Regions from separate parts of the Streptomyces sp. NPDC086077 genome, predicted to be linked through region 2. Evidence: predicted binding sites of a transcription regulator. Region 2 holds the regulator's gene; the other holds the start of a gene.
What was found. The regulator HrcA, encoded in region 2, represses chaperone genes, less so after heat shock. The targets are predictions, from matches to a motif close to TTNGCACTCNGNNNNNCNGAGTGCNAA.
Positions count from the first base shown of each region.

Region 1: the regulator HrcA is predicted to act here: its motif matches at 1,787-1,813, upstream of groES (co-chaperone GroES).

Region 1 is NZ_JBFBJT010000008.1:26,657-30,057, forward strand. It holds gene AB0O67_RS04125 (polysaccharide deacetylase family protein) at 98-952, shown strand; gene AB0O67_RS04130 (polysaccharide deacetylase family protein) at 1,039-1,746, shown strand; gene groES (co-chaperone GroES) at 1,960-2,268, shown strand; gene groL (chaperonin GroEL) at 2,384-3,401, shown strand, end outside.
Region 2 is NZ_JBFBJT010000031.1:7,132-10,532, forward strand. It holds gene dnaJ (molecular chaperone DnaJ) at 1-969, opposite strand, end outside; gene hrcA (heat-inducible transcriptional repressor HrcA) at 970-1,986, opposite strand; gene AB0O67_RS12065 (MBL fold metallo-hydrolase) at 2,225-2,971, shown strand; gene AB0O67_RS12070 (DUF3097 domain-containing protein) at 3,001-3,401, shown strand, end outside.

The sequences.
Region 1 (3,401 bases), on a different contig from region 2:
GGTTCGGGGGCGGGGCCTGGGAGGATCCGGCCCCATGGAACTAGTAGTACAAAATGACAAAAAAGGGCCGAATGGCCGCCGGAGGGCCACGACGACCATGGCGGGGGTCGCCGTACTGACCGCAGCCGCCATCGCCTCGGGGTGCACCCGGAGCACCGAGGCGCCGCCGCCCCTCAAGGCGCCTCCGGCCCGCGCCCTGGACGGATACGCCGCCAAACTCCGCGCCGAGCAGGCCGCCCGGGTCGCCGCCGCGAAGCGCTGGGGCCTGAAGGAGACCCCGCTGCGGGCACCGGCACCGCCCGCCCGGAAACCGGAGATCACCACCCGCGACGGCTTCGAGGTGGACGGACACGAGGAGCAGGGGCTTCCGCCGGTCTTCACCACCGTCCCCACCAAGGAGAAGGTCGTCTTCCTCACCATCGACGACGGCGCCGAGAAGGACCCGGCGTTCCTGCGGATGATGAGCGACCTGAAGATCCCGTACACCGCGTTCCTCAGCGACTACCTGGTGAGCGAGGACTACGGCTACTTCCGGAAGATGCAGGCCAGGGGGGTCGGCCTGAACAACCACACCCTCAACCACCCCTACCTGCCCGGCCTGTCCTACGAGGAGCAGAAGCGCGAGATCTGCGGCATGCAGGACGTCATCGAGGAGCGCTACGGCAAACGCCCGCTCCTGTTCCGCCCGCCCTACGGCAACTACAACTCCGACACCCTGCACGCCGCCAAGGACTGCGGCGTCACCCACGTCCCGCTGTGGAACGAGGAGGTCTTCGTGGACCGCTGGGACTACCGCGAGTGGGACCGCGACATCCACCCCGGCGACATCGTCCTCAGCCACTTCCGGGGCACCGACGACTGGGCGGGCGAGATGCCCGACATGATCCGAGTCTTCCTCGACAAGGTCACGGCGAAGGGATACGCGGTGGGCCGCCTGGAGGACTACCTGTGATTCGGCGCGGGTGGACGGCCGGGGCCGCGCTGCTGCTGGCCCTGCTGACCAGCTGCGCCCTGCCCGACGGCCCGCACGGGCGGTCCGTGGAAGCGGGGGCGGCACCCGGCTCCGCGGCCTCGCAGCCCCCGCCCCACCGCCGCTGGGGGCTGTCCGCGCCGCTCTCCCCGCCGCCCTCGCCGCTGCGCCACGTCGCCCGGCCGGTGGACGGACTGGCCCCGGTCCTGGACCGCATCCCGACCTCCCACAAGGTCGTCTTCCTCACCTTCGACGACGGCGCCGAGAAGGACCCGCGCTTCGTCGACATGGTCCGCGAACTGCGCCTGCCGGTCAGCATGTTCCTCACCGACAGCGTCGTCGGCCCCGGCTACGGCCACTTCGCGCGGCTCCGCGCGGTCGGCGCGAGCGTCCAGAACCACACCCTCGACCACGCCGCCCTGCGCGGGCTGCCGTACGCCGGCCAGCGCGCCGAGATCTGCGGCCAGCAGCAGAAGCTCCGCGTCCGCTTCGGCGTCCGCCCGCATCTGTTCCGCCCGCCCTACGGCACGTACGACACGACGACCCGGAAGGCGGCCGTGGACTGCGGCATCAAGGCGATCGTCCTGTGGCGCGCCACGATGAACGCGGCCGACCTCACCTTCATGAAGGGCCCCGTCCGCCTGCGCCCCGGCGACATCGTCTCGGTCCCCTCGACCGAGACGCCCGAGCCCATGCTCCGCGAGCGCACAACCCTCCTGCTCCGGCGGGTCCAGGAGGCGGGGCTGACGGTGGGGCGGCTGGAGGACTACCTCTGAGGTGCGGCACCGGTCGCCACGGCCGACGCGCCGCGGCCAATTGGCACTCCGCTTGACCGAGTGCTAACCGCAGTCATAGTCTCGGCTCTGGCACTCCCCACTGGAGAGTGCCAACACAGCGACGGGCAGGTCCGGCACCCGCGACGACGGATCCACCTGGTCGCCACCTCAGACAGTTAACCCCGTGAGATCTCCGAAGGGGGAGGTCGGATCGTGACGACCACCAGCTCCAAGGTTGCCATCAAGCCGCTCGAGGACCGCATCGTGGTCCAGCCGCTCGACGCCGAGCAGACCACCGCCTCTGGCCTGGTCATTCCGGACACCGCCAAGGAGAAGCCCCAGGAGGGCGTCGTCCTGGCCGTGGGCCCGGGCCGCTTCGAGGACGGCAACCGTCTTCCGCTCGACGTCTCCGTCGGCGACGTCGTTCTCTACAGCAAGTACGGCGGCACCGAGGTGAAGTACAACGGCGAGGAGTACCTCGTCCTCTCGGCTCGCGACGTCCTCGCGATCATCGAGAAGTAGTTCACCCACAGCACACCGTTTGAGCTGCGCCCCTGGCCCCCGCGACCGATAACGAAGCCGGGCGTCCGGGGCGCAGTTCATTTACCGCAGACTTTCCGAGAGGGCTCCCGCTGCCATGGCGAAGATCCTGAAGTTCGACGAGGACGCCCGTCGCGCCCTCGAGCGCGGCGTCAACAAGCTCGCCGACACGGTGAAGGTGACGATCGGCCCCAAGGGCCGCAACGTCGTCATCGACAAGAAGTTCGGCGCCCCCACCATCACCAACGACGGCGTCACCATCGCCCGCGAGGTCGAGGTCGAGGACCCCTACGAGAACCTCGGCGCCCAGCTGGTGAAGGAGGTGGCGACCAAGACCAACGACATCGCGGGTGACGGTACGACCACCGCGACCGTCCTGGCCCAGGCGCTGGTCCGTGAGGGCCTGAAGAACGTCGCCGCCGGCGCCTCCCCGGCCGCCCTGAAGAAGGGCATCGACGCCGCGGTCAAGGCCGTATCCGAGGACCTGCTGGCCTCCGCCCGCCCGATCGACGAGAAGTCCGACATCGCCGCCGTCGCCGCGCTGTCCGCCCAGGACCAGCAGGTCGGCGAGCTGATCGCCGAAGCGATGGACAAGGTCGGCAAGGACGGTGTCATCACCGTCGAGGAGTCCAACACCTTCGGTCTGGAGCTGGACTTCACCGAGGGCATGGCCTTCGACAAGGGCTACCTGTCGCCGTACTTCGTGACGGACCAGGAGCGTATGGAGGCCGTCCTCGACGACCCGTACATCCTCATCCACCAGGGCAAGATCTCCGCGATCGCGGACCTCCTGCCGCTGCTGGAGAAGATCATCCAGAGCAACGCCTCGAAGCCGCTGCTGATCATCGCCGAGGACGTCGAGGGCGAGGCCCTCTCCACCCTCGTCGTGAACAAGATCCGCGGCACCTTCAACGCCACCGCGGTGAAGGCCCCCGGCTTCGGCGACCGCCGCAAGGCGATGCTCCAGGACATGGCGACCCTCACCGGCGCCACGGTCATCTCCGAGGAGGTCGGCCTCAAGCTCGACCAGGTCGGTCTGGACATCCTCGGCAGCGCCCGCCGCGTCACCGTCACCAAGGACGACACCACGATCGTCGACGGTGCCGGCAAGAAGG
Region 2 (3,401 bases):
GCCGCGTCCGCCGCCGCGCAGGTGGGTCACGCCCCGGCCGTGCAGCGGGATCGACTGGCCGGACTGGGTGCCCGGGCGGATGTCGACCTCCTCCATGCCGTCCAGGGTCTCCAGCGGCACCTTCGTGCCGAGGGACGCCGCCGTCATCGGGATCGTGACCGTGCAGTGCAGGTCGTCGCCGCGGCGCTGGAAGGTCTGGTGCGGCAGCTCGTGGATCTCGACGTAGAGGTCACCGGCGGGACCGCCACCGGGCCCGACCTCGCCCTCACCGGCGAGCTGGATGCGCGTGCCGTTGTCGACACCGGCCGGGATCTTGACCGTCAGGGTGCGGCGGGACCGCACCCGGCCGTCGCCCGCGCACTCCGGGCACGGGTTCGGGACCACGGTGCCGAAGCCCTGGCACTGCGGGCAGGGGCGCGAGGTCATGACCTGGCCCAGGAAGGACCGCGTGACCTGCGACACCTCACCACGGCCGCGGCACATGTCACACGTCTGCGCCGACGTACCCGGCGCCGCGCCCTCGCCGCTGCAGGTGGAGCAGACGATGGCCGTGTCGACCTGGATGTCCTTCGTCGTGCCGAAGGCCGCCTCGTCCAGCTCGACCTCGATACGGATCATCGCGTCCTGGCCGCGGCGGGTGCGCGAGCGCGGCCCGCGCTGCGACGCCGTACCGAAGAACGCGTCCATGATGTCCGAGAAGTTCCCGAAGCCACCCGCGCCGAAGCCGCCCGCGCCACCGGCGCCGCCGGCCTGCGACAGGGGGTCGCCGCCGAGGTCGTAGACCTGCTTCTTCTGCGGGTCCGAGAGCACCTCGTAAGCGGCGTTGATCTCCTTGAACCGCTCCTGGGTCTTCGGATCCGGGTTCACGTCCGGATGCAGCTCGCGTGCGAGCCGCCGGAAGGCCTTCTTGATCTCTTCCTGCGACGCGTCGCGGCGCACGCCGAGGACGGCGTAGTAGTCCGTGGCCACTTACGACTCCGCCAGGATCTGTCCGACGTACCGTGCCACTGCGCGTACCGCTCCCATCGTTCCCGGGTAATCCATGCGGGTCGGTCCGACCACGCCGAGCTTGGCAACCGCCTCGCCGCCCGAACCGTAGCCCACCGACACCACCGAGGTGGAGTTGAGTCCCTCATGGGCGTTCTCGTGCCCGATGCGCACGGTCATGCCCGAATCCTTCGCCTCGCCAAGCAACTTGAGGAGGACGACCTGCTCCTCCAACGCCTCCAGCACCGGCCGGATGGTGAGGGGGAAGTCATGTCCGAAGCGGGTGAGATTGGCCGTACCGCCGATCACCAGCCGCTCCTCCGTCTCCTCGACAAGCGTCTCCAGCAGGGTGGAGAGCACCACGTGGACCGTGCCACGGTCCTCCGCCTCGAAGGCCTCGGGCAGATCCTGCACCAGCTGGGGCACATCCGAGAAACGGCGGCCCGCGATCCGGCTGTTCAGCCGGGCCCGCAGATCGGCCAGCGACGCCTCTCCGAACGGGGCCGGGCAGTCGACCATCCGCTGCTCGACCCGCCCGGTGTCCGTGATCAGCACCAGCATCACGCGCGCGGGTGCCAGCGAGAGCAGCTCCACGTGCCGCACGGTGGAGCGGGTCAGCGACGGGTACTGCACGACCGCGACCTGCCGCGTGAGCTGCGCGAGCAGCCGCACGGTCCGGGTCACCACGTCGTCCAGGTCGACGGCCCCGTCGAGGAAGTTCTGGATCGCGCGCCGCTCCGGCGCGGTCAGCGGCTTGACCTCGGCCAGCTTGTCCACGAAGAGCCGGTAGCCCTTGTCGGTCGGGATGCGCCCGGCGCTGGTGTGCGGCTGGGCGATGAACCCCTCGTCCTCCAGCGCCGCCATGTCGTTGCGGACCGTCGCCGGGGAGACGCCGAGACCGTGCCGTTCGGTGAGCGCCTTGGAGCCGACCGGCTCCTCCGTGCCGACGTAGTCCTGGACGATCGCACGCAGTACCTGCAGCCGTCGTTCACTGAGCATCCGCGCGCACCTCCAGTACGTCGTCCCTGGGCGCTCCCCCTGGCACTCGACGCACGCGAGTGCCAGTCTTACCGGCCCAGTGTACGGCCGTCCGGTACGCCCCGGGCAAGGCCCGTCCTGCCAGGTCGTGCCGGACGGGGGGTACGGCAGGCCCTGCCGACCCTGTCGCCGTGCTCCCGATTCCGGACGTTCGCCCCCGGGCAGGCGCGAACACCGCGACAGGGCCTAGCGTCGCCGTATGAGCGTGACTTGGGAAGAGGTGGGCTGGGAGCGGCTCGCGAGCGGCGTCGGCCGGTGCCGGCTGCCCGGGTGGGACTGCACGGTGGGGCTGGTGACCGGCCGGGGCGCGGCGCTGCTGATCGACGCGGGGTCGAGCCTCGCCGAGGGGGCGGGGCTGCGGGCGCGGGCGGAGGCCCTGGCCGGGCATCGTGTGACCCATCTCGCGCTCACGCACCCTCACTTCGACCACGTCCTCGGCGCGGCGGCGTTCGCGGGCGCGGAGGTCTTCGGCGCGGTCGGCGCCGACACCGTGCTCGGCGGCCGGCGCGGCCGGGAGGAACTGCGCGCGGACGCCGTCCGCCACGGCCTCGACGCCGCGACCGCCCAGGAGGCGGCCGACACCCTGGTCGCGCCCCGCCACCTCGTCTGCGGCGAGTGGACTCTCGATCTGGGCCCCGGCCGCCAGGTCCTGCTGGCCAACGTGGGGCCGGCGCACACGCCGTACGACCTCGCCGTACTGGTCCCCGGGGAGCGCGCGGGCGAACCCGAGGTGGTCTTCTGCGGCGACCTCGTCGAGGAGTCCGGCGAGCCGCAGGCGGGCCCCGACGCCGTACCGTCCCACTGGCCCGCCGCCCTCGACCGGCTGCTCGGCCTCGGCGGTGAGGACGCGCTGTACGTGCCCGGTCACGGTGCGGTCGTGGACGCCGCGTTCGTGCGGCGCCAGCGCGACGCCCTGGCCGCGCGGTTCGGCGTGTCGCACGGATGACGTAAGGAGCTGTCCATATCGTCATGCGAATGCGCCAGTATTCTCCGGACCTGACACCGCCGTGGAAGAAGCCCCGACCCGTGCCCGAGGTCCCCGCGGAGCCCGGACTGGTGGTCGAGGAGCCGGGCACCGGTTTCTGCGGCGCGGTGATCCGCTGCGAGGCGGGCACGGTGACCCTGGAGGACCGCTTCGGCAAGCACCGGGTCTTCCCGCTGGAGCCCCGGGGGTTTCTGCTGGAGGGCCGCGTGGTGACGCTGGTGAGGCCCGCCGCGGGGCCGGAACGGCCCACCCGCACCGCCTCCGGCTCGGTCGCCGTCCCCGGCGCACGCGCGCGTGTGGCCCGCGCCGGCCGCATCTACGTCGAGGGCCGGCACGACGCCGAGCTCGTCGAGAAGGTCTGGGGCGACGACCTGCGCGTCGAGGGCGTGGT